One region of the Halopseudomonas litoralis genome, then DNA from elsewhere that is predicted to be linked to it. Evidence: riboswitches for the same ligand, from Rfam matches in the RefSeq annotation. Region 1 holds a riboswitch; the other holds the start of a gene.
What was found. Region 1 has a riboswitch for thiamine pyrophosphate ahead of BLU11_RS18945 (3-oxoacyl-ACP reductase). Riboswitches for the same ligand answer to the same signal wherever they lie in the genome.
Positions count from the first base shown of each region.

Region 2: it holds a riboswitch for thiamine pyrophosphate, as region 1 does, so the genes downstream of both, thiC (phosphomethylpyrimidine synthase ThiC) here and BLU11_RS18945 (3-oxoacyl-ACP reductase) in region 1, are expected to answer to the same signal.

Region 1 is NZ_LT629748.1:3,943,416-3,950,945, forward strand. Features, by position in the region: gene BLU11_RS18930 (DUF294 nucleotidyltransferase-like domain-containing protein) at 1-997, opposite strand, end outside; gene BLU11_RS18935 (PQQ-dependent sugar dehydrogenase) at 1,050-2,327, opposite strand; gene BLU11_RS18940 (sodium:solute symporter family protein) at 2,528-3,967, opposite strand; TPP riboswitch at 4,064-4,172, opposite strand; TPP riboswitch at 4,251-4,347, shown strand; gene BLU11_RS18945 (3-oxoacyl-ACP reductase) at 4,395-5,168, shown strand; gene BLU11_RS18950 (LLM class flavin-dependent oxidoreductase) at 5,168-6,484, shown strand; partial or broken gene BLU11_RS18955 (IS630 family transposase) at 7,029-7,530, shown strand, end outside.
Region 2 is NZ_LT629748.1:2,478,360-2,485,889, forward strand. Features, by position in the region: gene parE (DNA topoisomerase IV subunit B) at 1-1,754, opposite strand, end outside; gene cpdA (3',5'-cyclic-AMP phosphodiesterase) at 1,859-2,674, opposite strand; gene BLU11_RS12025 (DUF1249 domain-containing protein) at 2,786-3,241, opposite strand; gene BLU11_RS12030 (NUDIX domain-containing protein) at 3,238-3,855, opposite strand; gene thiC (phosphomethylpyrimidine synthase ThiC) at 4,035-5,918, opposite strand; TPP riboswitch at 5,990-6,088, opposite strand; gene BLU11_RS12040 (TolC family outer membrane protein) at 6,222-7,530, shown strand, end outside.

The sequences.
Region 1 (7,530 bases):
GCTGAATGAAGCTGCGCCCGACGCTCGACAGGGTGCTGCCGATCATGTGTGAATTGAGGTCGTCCCCGGCCATGCGTACAAAGGTTGCGCGTACATCCGGCAGCAGCGCCTGCAGTTCTGCCACGGACTGCCGGTTGCTGACAGTGTTGACCAGATACAGGCTGCTCTGCGACTCGTACTTGATGATATCCGCCAGGGTGATCACGCCCACCGGACGCTGGCGATGCATCACCGGCAGGTGATGGATGTTATGCCGCAGCATGCATAACGTAGCCTCGAATACCGAGTCATCGAGCTGCAGGGTAATGGGCTCGGGCGACATCGCCGCGCTCAATGGCGTGTCCGCAGACAGGCCTTCTGCAATCACGCGGGTTCGGAAATCCCGGTCGGTGATAATGCCGACCATCCGTTGCTGGCGCGGATCGGTATGGCTGTGGGGGTCGACAATAATAAGCGCGGAAGCACCCTGTTCCGTCATCAGTACCGCTGCCTGCTGGATGCTGGCATCCATTGGCAAGGTGGCCGGCAGCCTGCTGAGTAATTTGCGCACCTTGATATTGACCGATTCGCTGGCTTGCGAATCCGCCGCCGATTTGAGCCGTGATTGGCCTTCGGTATCTACAAAATCGGAAAAGTTGTCATGCTGCTCGCATAACTGATGGAACAGCGCTGATGGAATGAAATAGATCAGCGTGTCTTCAATGGCCTGCGCCGGAAAACGCACCCGATTGCCGCGCAGCAACCCCGCCTGGGCAAAAATATCACCCTCGGTGAGGCGGTTGTATAGCTCGCCGTTGCGCCGGTGGATATCCACCGCGCCACTGCGGATGTAATGCAGGTCGGCCACCGGCTGATCATGTTCAAGTATGTGGCTACCTGATTTGAAGTAACCGACCTGCACCTGCCGGGCAATGCCATCCAGTACCTCGTCCGGCAGCTCGTCAAACGGCGCAAACCGACTCAAGTGGTCACGTATCTCGATCAGTTCAACCTGCATGACGGACTCCGAACGGGCTTGAAGGGGATAGTGTAATACTTCCCGCTGGCTTCTACTCGGACGGCGTCAACTTCAGCAGCTGACCGTCACCTCCGCGCATGCCATCCTCCAGCAGCCAGATCGCGCCATCTGGGCCTTGTTCCACCTCGCGGATGCGCTTCTGCATATCGAACCGTTCGGCTTCGTGTGCCTTTTCACCATCAAATTCCACGCGCACCAGGGACAAGGAGGACATGCCGCCAATGAAACCGCTGCCTTGCCAATCCGCAAACAGCTCACCGTCGTAGATGATGAAGCCGGCGGGTGAGATCACGGGTGTCCAGGTGATGGCCGGTGTCTTGAATTCGGGGCGGGTGTCATGATCCGGAATCGAAGTGCCGTCGTAATGATTGCCGTTGGATACCAGTGGGTAACCATAGTTGGCGCCTTTCTCGATCAGATTGAGTTCATCACCACCTTCCGGACCCATCTCATGCGCCCAGAGCTTGCCGCTGCTATCGAATGCCATACCCAGAATATTACGGTGCCCCAGGGACCAGACCTGCGCTGCTATCTCGCCCTGATCGGTAAAGGGGTTATCCTCAGGGACGCTGCCATCATCATTGAGCCGCACCACCTTGCCCAGGTTGGAGTTCATGTCCTGCGATGGATCAAAGGCCTGACGCTCGCTGGAGCTAATCCACAGCATGCCGTCACTGTCGAAGGCCAGGCGGTGACCAAAATGCCCATTGCCGCTCAGCTTTGGCGTCTGCCGCCAGATCACATCAAGGTCTTCAAGTTTGCCGCTGCCTTCGTCGTCCAGTACCAGCCGGGCGCGCGCAACGGCGGCGCCGGCACCGCCGTCACCGGCCTCGGCATAGCTGAGGTAAATGTGTTGATTGGTTTCGAACTGTGGGTGCAGCAACACATCGCCAAGCCCGCCCTGACCTGCATGCACCACCTCCGGCACGCCGCCGATGGTGCCACTGCGCTCGCCGGCAAGATCGTGCAGACGTAGTGTGCCGGCCATTTCGGTTACCAGCAGGCGGCCATCAGGCAGAAAGGTCATGGCCCAGGGAGAGTCGAACTGGGTCACTTCGCTCACGCTGAAGGGGAGTGCATCGGTTCCGGGGTCGGCGGTCGGTTGCCCCGCAGCCGCCTGCTCAGCGGACTCTTTTTCCGCGCTGCTGGCTTCTGCAGAGGACTGGTCGTGGGCGCGGGTATTGGACTCGGATTCGGTGACCGTTGGCGTCGGAGCATCGGTCTGCTTGTCCGGGGTCGCCGAATTGTCGCAGCCAGCCAACAGGCCGAGCGTGGCGAGGAAGATCAATGAATGCCGGTAAGGGACCATGACTGCTCCTGTGTGGTTACGGGAGGGGATCCATCATCCTGGAGCGATGACTGAAGATTTAAGTGTGCCGATACCACAATATAGATCGCTGTTCGCGTTTGGCAAACTGGCCGGCAGGTACGGTGCGCGGTGGTCTGATCCATGCTGCTTCTCGATAACCACAGCACCACTCGGAATTGAAGTTCGACGAGGGTGGCTGCTCACCCATCCAGTTTTCGTACCCGCTGCGCCAGTATTGAAAAATCAAAGAGGGTTCCTGCAGGTAAAAGCAGCAGTATCAGCGACACGGCGATGGGCACCAGTGATGCCAGCAGGAAAGCTTCCAGCAGGTAAGTAAGGGGCGCGCCCGGTGCCGGAAATACCATCAGTCCAGTTACCAGGCCTGCGAAGGTACTTAGCGCAGCGTTGTAGCTTTGATAGCGGGCGTTGTAGAAACCGAAGAACACGGGGAAGGCTGCTGCGCAGCACAGTAGATCGGCCAACAGAAACAGGTAGAGCACGCTGTAGCCCTGGGATGCCGCCACGAGCACCGGTATCGACAGCAGCACAATCAGCCAGCGCGATAGCGATAGCAGGTTGTGATTGCTCAGCTTCGGCAGCAGCCTGCGCAGATCCACCACCATGATGCTGGATAAGCCGCTGATGGTAGAGTCGGCGCTGCTCATAATCAGCGCCAGGCCGAACGGCAGCAGGCCGATGGCAAACCACACCGGGACCTCGGCCAGCAGCACACTGAACAATGCCACCGAGCCATCGCCGGGCAAGCCCAGCCCGACAAACGCCAGGCCAAACAGACCCATGATGAAAATGATGGGAAAGCTCAGCAGACCGCTGATGATAAAACCGTTGCGGATAACCTTGTTATCGCGGGCGGCGAAAATACGCTGCCAGGTGCCCTGGTAAAACAGTCCGGTCAGTACCACCGCGATAAAGAATGTCAGACCAGATTTCAGACCGTTGATATCTAGCGGGTTCAGCAAGTGCGGCGCGTTTTCCTGCAGGCCCTCCAGTGCCGGCGCAAGGCCGCCGGCGGCTTGCCAGCCAAAGACGATCAGCAACGCCAGAAAGGGCAGGATTACCAGCATTTGCACTCGGTCGGTAAAAATGGTGACCCGTAGACCGCCATACAAGGTATATAGCAGCGTGGCGCCCATCACGATGCTGGCGGTCAGCCACAGAGGGACCGGTGCCAGCAAGGACACCATTTTGGCGATGGCGGTCAGGCCTGCGGTCAGACTGATGAACAGGTAAAACAGCATGATCACCAACACAAAAGCGTACATCACCCGGCCATAGCGGCCGAGCACAAACTCGGTCAGCGTGTGGCCTTCGGGCATCAGCGAGCGAAGGCGTTGGCCCAGCGGAATCATGATCAGCCGTGGTGCTAGTGCGCCCAAAGCGTAGCCGGTCACAGCGCCAATACCGCCCCAGGTAGCGGCCTGTGCCGGGCCAAACAGAATCCAGGTGCCCATGGTGGTGGCCAGCAATGTTAGTAGCGTGGCGGAGCTGTTCTGGCTGTTACGGGCTACCAGGAAATCGTCCAGCTTGTCCTGTTTGCGGCGGGCGTATATCAGGCCGGGTATGGCGAACAGAGCAGAGAACAGAGTCAGCCACGCAAGGGCGGTAAAGGGGCTTAACATCGGTGGTCTTCCTTGCCGTGGCAGGCGCAGGTGAAATCGCCAAAAGATGGCGTAGCACCCGGACAGCGGCAAAGAAGAAGGTGCACACAGGACGCGTAGAGCAGGCGTTTCCTTCCCTTCGCCGGCATTATCCGGATCAGGTTCGAAGGGTTACCGCATCAGATGCGGAGTCTCAGCCATCGCAATGGCACCCCCAGGAGTGACCGAAGAGTAGGGAGCCGAAGCCTGCTTGTCAATTGCAGCCATTGGATTACATATTCATGATGGGACTGTGCTATGTTTCCGTCTCGACACGGGGTGTCCTGGATTGCAGGACTGAGAACACACCCGTTGAACCTGATCCAGTTCGTACTGGCGAAGGGATGTCAGCCGCCGGCCTGAGGCCGCATCTGCCTATTCATACCTTCGCCTCAGTCATGAGGTGTCTATGCAATCATCCACTCGTCTTGATCAACAACTGGTGCTGGTTACCGGTGCTGCCCGCGGTTTGGGTGAACACCTGGTGCGCGCATTTCTGCGCGAAGGTGCCAGCGTGGTGATCAACTACCGTAACAGCGCCGCGGCAGCGCACAGGCTGGCCGGAGAACACTCTGCTCGTGCGCTGGCAGTGCAGGCTGACGTGACCGACCGCGCCGCGGTGCAGGCGATGTTCGCCCAGGCCCGGCAGCATTTCGGGTTCCCGGTGACCACAGTGATCAACAATGCGCTGCCGGATTTTTCATTCAACGGTGATGCCCGGGCGAATGCAGAGCAGTTGTCCTGGGACAGTCTGAACCAGCAGTTTGCCGGTGTGGTGGGTGGAGCGTTGAACACTACCCAGGCAGCGCTGGCCGGCATGCGCGAACTGGGGTTTGGCCGCATTGTGAACGTGGGTACCAATCTGTTCCAGAATCCGGTGGTGCCATACCACGATTACACGGCGGGCAAAGCGGCGTTGCTGTCCCTGACCCGCACCCTGTCGCAGGATCTGGGGCCGGATAACATCACCGTGAATATGGTGTCAGGTGGCTTGCTGCGCACCACTGACGCGTCTTCTGCTACGCCTGAAGCCGTGTTTGATTTTATCGCGGCCAGTACGCCACTGCGGCGAGTAACCACGCCGGCGGAATTTGCCGATGCCATCCTGTTTTTTGCCTCGCCGTGGGCTCGTTCGGTGACCGGTCAGAACCTGGTGGTCGACGGTGGACTGGTGAAAAACTGATGGCGAACTTACATTCACGCCGACGGATGATGCACCTTAACTTGTTTCTGATGGGCTGCGGCCATCACCGCGCCGCATGGCGCCATCCGCAGTCCGCGGTGGAGCAATTGGGTGATATACGCTATTACGAACGCCTGGCGCAAACCGCCGAACGTGGCAAGCTGGACGCGGTGTTTTTTGCCGACAGCAACTCGACAGGTGATGTGTCGGACGGCAGTTGGTGGTATCTGGAACCGCTTACCGCCATTGCCGCCATGAGTCGGGCAACGGAGAAAATCGGCTTTATCAGTACTGTCTCCAGTACGTTCTACACCCCCTTTCATGCCGCCCGGCTGGTAGCATCGCTGGATCACATCTCTGGCGGCCGCATTGGCTGGAATGTGGTCACCTCAATGTTTGACGTGGAAGCCCGGAACCACGGTTATGAATCCATGCCCGGCCATGCCGAACGTTACCGTCGCGCCGACGAGTTTGTGCAGGCCGTGCTGGGCTTGTGGGACTCTTGGGGTGATGACGCTCTGAAGTTTGATCGACAGGGTCATTACGCCGACCCGGCTAAAGTGCAGCCTGTTAACCATCGAGGGGAGTTTTTTCGGGTGGACGGGCCGCTGAACGTCCCGCGTCCGGTGCAGGGCCATCCGGTGCTTTTTCAGGCCGGCGCCTCGGAGCCCGGGCGCGAGCTCGCGGCCAGATGCGCCGAGGCCATCTACGCGGTGGCTTACGATTTGCCCGCGGCGCAAAACTACTACCGCGATATCAAGCGACGGGTAAAAGCGGCTGGCCGTGAGGTTGACGTGCCCATCATGCCTGGGCTGGTCACCTACGTTGCAGCCACCGAGGAGGAGGCATTCAGAAAGCAGCGAGAGTTGGATGAGTTGCTGCCCGCCGATGCATCCTTGCGCCAGTTGGCGACGTTTATTGGCCAGGACTGTTCAGCCTGGGAGCTGGACGCGCCGATACCTGCGTTACCGCCACTGTCCGAGTTCAGCGGGCCGCAAGGGCGCTACAGCACAATTCTGCGCATCATTGAAACCGAACAACCCACGCTGCGCCAATTGCTGGGCCGGTTGGCAGCGGGCGGGGGCCATTGCACCATGGTAGGTACGCCGCAGCAGATCGCGGACAGGATGGAGCACTGGTTTAACAACGAAGGTGCTGACGGGTTCAACCTCATGCCACCATCGCTGCCTGCGGGCATTGAAGATTTTATCGAGCAGGTGGTCCCGGAGTTGCAGCGTCGGGGGTTGTTCCGTACCGCCTATGAGAGCTGTACTCTGCGCGAGCATCTAGGCTTGGCGCGCCCAGATAAGTCCTGAGCACGGGCAGGTCGTCGCAATCGAATCGGCGACTGTTATTGGCTTGCCTGGCGATGTCGACCAAGCACAGGAACGCATCACTTTAGCGACGTGGCACAGGGTGGCATAGCGCCAAGACTTCCCTCGCAGAGCTGCGGCGCGGCCTTCGGACCCAGGCTCAGTCTCAGGGTCAAAGTCGGGCGAGTACTGGCGATGAGAGGGTGAAATGTGGTTGGGAACGACCAATTCAGGCAGCAGGCAAAGTCTGCACCAGTATGCGGTGAATCGACGTGAGTCAGGCAAGAAAAAGCCCCAACTGATAACAGTTGGGGCTTGGTGTTGGTGGGCCGGGGTAATCTGAACTCGTGTTGCAACTCATTGATTTTTATCAATATGTCTCGGTTAAAATTTTCCTTGGTATACTTTTTGGTATGCCAGGCAGTGAATGCTGCAAAAATCACCGGCATCCAGCACCCCTTCACCATCTCGATCGCTTCAGACGCGTCGTTTGCTGGATCATGAATTTGATTTCAATTGTAGGCTTGAGGATTCCTTTCATCAAGACTCTGCAGGCCTAACTCCCAAGCAAGTCAGTGAGCGGCTGGAGGTCTCTGCGCCTGTCGTCTTCAAATGGCGCAAGGGTTATCCGGAGGGGCTTGATGGCCTGAAGGACTTGCCGCGCAGCGAGGCACCCCGCACACTCAGCGAGGCGAAGGCCAAGGAAATACTGACACTGACAACCCAGCGGGTAACGCGAGGAGCCACTCACTGGAGCCTCCGTCTGACGGCCAAGTATGCCAAGGTCAGCATCTGGCAAGTGGCGCAAGTATGGGCCGCTGCGGACTTGAAGCCACATAGACTCAAAACCTTCAGAATCAGCAAAGATCCTGACTTTGCCGACAAAGTCGTTAATGTCGTTGGCCTGTACATGGATCCGCCGGACAATGCGATGGTGCTGTCTGTTGACGGGAAAACCCAGATCCAGGCGCTGGATCGCACTCAACCCATGCTGCCACTCAAGCCTGGTCAGGTTGAGCGCCGCACGCATGACTACAAGCGTCACGGTA
Region 2 (7,530 bases), 1.5 Mb from region 1:
TCCGGCGCCATGGTGGTTTCGCGCAGCTGCAGGGGATTCATTTCACCCAGGCCCTTGAATCGAGTGACCTGAATCTTGCCGCGCTTGTTTTCGGCCTCTATGCGATCCAGAATGCCGGTCTTCTCCGCATCATCCAGCGCGTAGAACACTTCCTTGCCGATATCCACCCGGTATAACGGCGGCATGGCCACAAACACATGCCCGGCCTCAACCAACTGACGGAAGTGTCTGACGAACAGGGCGCATAGCAAAGTGGCAATGTGCAGCCCGTCGGAGTCGGCATCAGCGAGAATGCATATCTTGCTATAGCGCAGCTGGGACAAGTCCGGCGAGCCGGGGTCGACGCCGATGGCGATGGCGATATTGTGTACTTCCTGGGAGGCCAGCACCTGCCCGGAATCCACCTCCCAGGTATTCAGAATCTTGCCACGCAGCGGCATGATCGCCTGGAACTCCTTGTCCCGCGCCTGCTTGGCACTGCCGCCGGCGGAATCACCCTCCACCAGAAACAGCTCCGAACGGCGGCTGTCCTGACTGGCACAATCGGCCAGCTTGCCGGGCAGTGCTGGCCCCTGGGTAACCCGCTTGCGCTCTATCTTCTTGCTGGCCTTGAGACGGCGGCTGGCATGATCGATCGCCATTTCGGCAATCTGCTGGCCGATGTCGGCGTGCTGATTCAACCACAGGCTGAACGCATCCTTGATCACCCCGGACACGAAGGAGGCTGACTCGCGCGATGACAATCGCTCCTTGGTCTGCCCGGAAAATTGCGGCTCGGCCATCTTGACCGAGAGCACGTAGCTGACCCGCTCCCAGACATCCTCCGGCGCCAGCTTGACTCCGCGCGGCAGCAGGCTGCGGAACTCGCAGAATTCACGAATGGCTTCCAGCAGCCCGGTGCGCAAACCATTGACGTGGGTGCCGCCCTGCGCCGTGGGGATCAGGTTGACGTAGCTTTCCTGCACCAGCTCGCCGCCCTCGGGTTGCCAGAACAGAGCCCAGTCGACCGCCTCCTTGCTGCCCGTCAGCGCACCGGTGAAGGGTGTTTCCGGCAGGGTAACCCATTGTGAACAGGCATCGAGCAGATAATCGCGCAGGCCATCTTCGTAATACCAGCTGGTCTTCTCGCCGGACTGGCGATCATCAAAATCGACGCGCAGACCCGGGCACAGCACCGCCTTGGCTTTGAGCAGGTGCAACAAGCGGTTGATATTGAATTTCGGGGTATCGAAATAGCTGCCGTTGGGCCAGAATTTGACGGTGGTACCGGTATTGCGCTTGCCGACCGTGCCGACAACTTCCAGCTCGTTGACCTTTTCGCCGTTCTCGAAGGCGATGAGATATTCCTGCCCATCACGCCGCACGCGCACTTCCAATCGCAGCGACAAAGCGTTGACCACGGAGATGCCGACACCATGCAGGCCGCCGGAAAACTGATAGTTCTTGCCGGAAAACTTGCCGCCGGCGTGTAGCCGCGTGAGGATCAGCTCCACCCCGGAAACCCCTTCCTCCGGATGAATGTCCACCGGCATGCCACGCCCGTCGTCGATGACCTCCAGCGCATTGTCCTGATGTAGAACGACGGTGATCGTCCGAGCATGTCCGGCCAGTGCTTCGTCGACGCTGTTGTCGATGACTTCCTGGGCCAGGTGGTTGGGACGGGTAGTGTCGGTGTACATGCCCGGGCGACGACGCACCGGGTCCAGACCGCTGAGTACTTCAATATCATCGGCGTTATAGGACGATTGGGACATATTGTCTCTGGGTTTCCTTGGTCATTCGAGGCGGGCATGGCGTCCCGCCGGGACAGATCAGCATAGTATCCTATTCATTACGACGGCAGGCTGCCAGTCGTAGGCTAGTACCCGGATCCACCTGCTTCCGGCACAAAACAGCCCGCCGGCAGGCGTGACACCGCCGTTTCGATTCGGCCATCGTTATACAGCCGCAACCAGCGATAGCCGGGTGGCTGTGTGTCTGTAGCGAAATCATCGCTGCCCACCGCGAATTGCACGCAGGTGGATGGCGCTGCCAGCAGGCGGATGTGTCCGCGCTGCTGGTCCAACTTCTGGTGGATATGCCCCCAGAGCACAACGCGCACCCGCGGGTCATCATCCAACCGTGCAAACAGCTGGTCCGCATTACCCAGCCCCAGCGGCTCCATCCACTCGCTGCCAATCGGCACTGGATGATGATGGAGGCAGACCATCACATGGCGATCTCCGGCGCTCGCCAGTGCCTCATCCAGCCGCAGAAGTTGCTGCTCATCGAGATAGCCGGCCACTGAGCCCGGCACACTTGAATCCAACAACAGGATGCGCCAGGCACCGACATCAACCCAGGCACGATTGAGATCATGCTCTCCGCCGAGTGCGGCCATGCATGCCGCGTCGTCATGGTTACCGGGTATCCAGTGACAGGGTTTGGGGATTCGCGCCACGGCGTCAATGAAGCGCTGGTAGGCCGGGACATCCCCGTCCTGAGTAATATCGCCGGTAGCCAGCACCAGATCAATGTCTGCTTGCTGCTCCAGCACCTGATCAATCACCGCATGCAGTGAGGCGAGTGTATCCAGCCCCAGCAAACGCTGGTCCGGACTGGAAAAGATATGGCTGTCAGTCAGCTGGACCACATGAATGGGTTCAGCGAAGAGAGTACTGTCGGTCGGCGGCATCTGGCCTTCTCTCAGAGGTTATTTGCCTGCCATGATCGCAATACAAATGCCGACAATCCAGTGATGAGCTGACTCAGGTGGCAGAAACTTGCGCTTGGCCACAGAATCGCGTCATCGATTGATCAGTACCGGCTGGGCGCTTTGCCCGTGACGCTGGCAATAGCCGAGCCACTCGCCGAGGAAACTGTTGAGCTGAAACTTCTCATCGGGCTGCAGCATCTGTTCATTCGGATAGGGGTAAACACCCTGGAAGCGCCGGCGGTTATAGGCGGCGACCACCTCGGCCATGCGCGCATCGTGGTACATGCGTACTTCCATGCTTGGCGGCGCAAACCAATCATGGCGTCTCTCATGCTGGAGCGTGAGCGTGGTGGTGTAACGGCAACGCTCGATGACCCGCATCACCAGACGCTGTTCCGTTTCATCTGTTGCGCTCAGCAGAATCTGCCGCTCATCCTGCACCGCCAGATCCGGCATCAGCTGATATAAACGGAAGAAGTTGGTTTCGCAGACGGCCTGCAACGAGGAAAGGTCAACCCGATAACGGCGCTTGCCCGCAACCATCATGGTTGTGGCCCCGCATTGTCGCGAAGCGCCTGTCCATGCAGTTCGAGCCACTGCAGCGCGATGATGGTAGCGGCGTTGTCCAGCCGCCCTTCGGCCATTGCCGTCAGTGCGTCTACCCGCGACCAGACACTGACGCGGATATCCTCACCCTCTACGGCCAGTCCATGCAGGCCACCCGCGCCCCGGCTGTCCACCGTGGCGCAATACAGATATACCTGTTCGTTGCTGCCACCCGGCGACGGGAAATAACGAGTGATCGGTGTCAGGCTCAACAGTGTCAGCCCGGCTTCTTCTTGCGCTTCACGATGGGCGACCTGCTCGGCCTCTTCACCATCATCAAACAGACCGGCGACCAGTTCCAGCATCCAGGGATTGGTGCTTTTTTCCAGCGCACCGACGCGCACCTGCTCGATCAGTACCACCGCATCCTGCCAGGGGTCATAGGGCAATACGCACACCGCATCCGGCCTGACAAACAACTCACGCCGCAACGCCGGCCCCCAGCCGCCAGCAAACAGTCGGTGTCGAAGGGTCAATACATCCAGTTGGTAGAAGCCTCGAAAGCCGGCTTCACGGTGGATGATTTCCACATCGTCGCGGCTGAAATCAGTCAATTGGATAAACTCTCGATTAAAAGGATCATGCCATTAACCTCGCATATCCTAACCGTGACGGGCAAGGGTTTCTCGTCGGTGGGCAGACGACACCCCGAAACACCTCAAACAGGAGGGGCGCTCGGATCGCCGCGACGGCGTCCGCAGGACGCCACCGGGCTTTGCTCAGAAGCTATCCATCAGACCTTCTGATACAACTGCGAGCCGGTCTGCCGAAACTCGGAAGACTTGGCCTTCATTCCTTCCTCCATGACCAGATCCACCGCCTCGATCCGCTGCGCGGCTGCGTACTCCCGCACTTCCTGGGTAATCTTCATCGAACAGAATTTCGGTCCGCACATGGAGCAGAAATGCGCCACTTTGGCCGACTCCTTGGGCAAAGTCTCGTCGTGGAAAGCCCGCGCGGTATCCGGGTCCAGGCCGAGGTTGAACTGGTCCTCCCAGCGGAACTCGAAGCGCGCCTTGGACAACGCATTGTCGCGGATCTGTGCTCCCGGATGCCCCTTGGCCAGATCCGCCGCGTGGGCCGCGATCTTGTAGGTAATGATCCCAGTCTTCACATCATCCCGGTTCGGCAGCCCCAGGTGTTCCTTGGGCGTGACATAGCAGAGCATGGCACAACCGAACCAGCCGATCATCGCCGCGCCAATCCCGGAAGTGATGTGGTCGTAGCCCGGCGCGATATCCGTGGTCAGCGGCCCGAGGGTATAAAATGGTGCTTCGTCACAGCATTCCAGCTGCTTGTCCATGTTCTCCTTGATCAGCTGCATGGGCACATGCCCCGGGCCTTCGATCATGCACTGTACGTCATGCTTCCAGGCGATCTTGGTCAGCTCGCCCAGGGTTTCCAGCTCGCCGAACTGGGCTGCATCGTTGGCATCGGCAATCGAGCCGGGGCGCAAGCCGTCGCCCAGCGAGAAGGACACATCGTAGGCCTTCATGATCTGGCAGATATCTTCGAAGTGGGTATAAAGGAAGTTTTCCTGGTGATGCGCCAGGCACCACTTGGCCATGATCGAGCCACCCCGGGAAACGATGCCGGTGACCCGGTTCGCCGTCATCGGCACGTAACGCAGCAAAACACCGGCGTGAATGGTGAAGTAGTCCACACCCTGTTCCGCCTGCTCGATCAGCGTGTCACGGAAGATTTCCCACGTCAGGTTCTCGGCAATGCCATCGACCTTTTCCAAGGCCTGGTAAATAGGCACAGTACCGATCGGCACCGGTGAGTTGCGGATGAGCCACTCGCGGGTTTCGTGAATATTCTTGCCGGTGGACAGATCCATCACCGTATCCGAGCCCCAGCGAATGCCCCAGGTCATCTTCTCGACTTCTTCCTCGATAGAGGAACCCAGCGCCGAGTTGCCTATATTGCCGTTGATCTTCACCAGGAAATTGCGGCCGATGATCATCGGCTCCAACTCGGTATGGTTGATATTGGCCGGGATGATTGCCCTACCACGGGCCACTTCATCACGCACAAATTCAGCGGTGATCTCGCTGGGGATACTGGCGCCAAAGCTGTGGCCCGGATGCTGATCAGCCAACAACCCGGCAGCGCGCGCCTCCTGCAGCTTCATGTTCTCGCGGATGGCAATGAACTCCATCTCCGGCGTGATGATGCCCTTGCGGGCATAGTGCATCTGGCTGACGTTACAGTCAGCTTTGGCCCGACGCGGCGTACGAAGATGGGCAAAGCGCAGATGATCCAGTGATGGATCGGCCAGACGGGCGCTGCCGAATTCCGAGGTCAGCCCCGGCAGAATCTCGGTGTCGTTGCGCTCTTCAATCCAGGCTGTACGCACATCCGGCAGGCCGGCGCGCAGATCGATCTTCACCGCCGGGTCGGTATAAGGGCCGGAGGTGTCGTACACCAATACCGGCGGGTTTTTCTCCACGCCTTTATCGGTCTGCGTATCGGCCAGACTGATCTCACGCATCGGCACGCGGATATCCGGGCGCGAACCCGTCACATAGATCTTGCGGGAATTGGGTAAAGGCTGGGTTGCAGCACCATCGGCACCAGAATTGGCGATGGCGGTATCAGGTAAACGGCTGGTCATTGTTGTGCTCCACTGTAGGAATTACAGGGAACCGAAGCGGCACGGAACACCACCCCAGAACGGGGTAATGCAGAACGGCGCATCTCGATTCCTACGCCGGTATTAACCGGATCAGGTTCAACGGGTGTCGTCTCAGCCGGCATAAAACCCCGGCACCCCGTCAAGATGAGCCTGCAGCTTAGATGTTCATGTGATGAACGGCAAGCGAGGGACCGATGAACCGCTTCGGTTGCGCTTGACCGGCGGCCTGCAGCTCTTTAGCCTTGGTGGATTGACTTCTACCTCCATGCGAAGGACCTCTGCATGCTGCGCCCCCTTTATGTCGCCATTGTGCTGGCAGGCCTGTCCGGCCCGGCCCTGGCCAAATCCGATCTGCTGACCATCTACCAGGAAGCCCTGCTCAACAGCGCCGATCTGGCTGCCGCTGAAGCTGACGCCCTCGCCCGCCAGGAAGCCCTGCCCCAGGCCCGCGCCCAGTTACTGCCCAATATCGGCCTGGGTGCCGGCCTCGCTCGGGAGTATGTCGATGTCGACGGCATGGGATCGGACGACTACTCGACGCATTACTATCAGGCCAGTCTGACGCAGCCGCTGTTTCGCGCCGACCGCTGGTTCAATTATCAGGCCGCCAAATCCCAGAGTGAACAGGCTCGCGTGGAGTTTTCCGCGACCCAGCAGCAACTGATCCTGGATGTGGCGTTGGCGTATTTCAACGTGCTGCGCGCCTCCGACAATCTGGCTACTGCCCGCGCCGAGGAAGCCGCATTCGAACGCCAGCTGGAACAGGCTCGCGAACGTTTTGAGGTCGGCCTTTCAGCCCGCACCGATGTGCTCGAAGCACTGGCCGGATTCGACACCGCCCGCGCCACGCGCATTACCGCCACCACCAATCTGGATGTGAGCTACCAGGCTCTGACCCGCCTGACCAACCGCGATCATACTGATCTGCTCGGCATGAGCCACAACCTGCCGGTTCTTGCGCCGACTCCTGCCGATATGCAGCAGTGGGTTGAGACAGCCGCAGCGCAGAACCTGTCATTGCAGGCATCGCGCCTGGCCATCGACACCGCTGGCGATACACTGCGCAGCAGCAAGGCTGGCTACGCCCCGACAGTGGACGCCTTTGTGCGTTACAACGACAGCTATGGCGGCGCCCGTCTCGGCGGCGCCGGAGCCGGCATCGGGGGCGCTGGCATTGGTGGCGATACTGAGCTGACCCAGTTCGGCGTGGAAATGACCCTGCCCTTGTTTACCGGCGGTGGCACCACGTCGCGGGTGCGCGAATCAACCTTCCGGCTGACCCAGGCCGAACAGTCCAGCGAAGCCGAGTTGCGACGCATCGTCGAGCGTACCCGCAACCTGTTCCGTACGGTTACATCAAGCGTAGAAGAAGTGGAAGCCCGGCGTCAGTCGATCATTTCATCCAAGGCCGCAGTGGATGCCACTCAGGCTGGCTATGAAGTCGGCACACGTAACGTGGTGGATGTACTGGATGCCCAGCGCAACCTGTATCGGGCGGTACGTGACTACAACGATGCCCGTTACAACTACATCATCGACAACCTGAATCTGAAGCAGGCTGCCGGCACGCTCAGTCCACAGGACCTGGAAG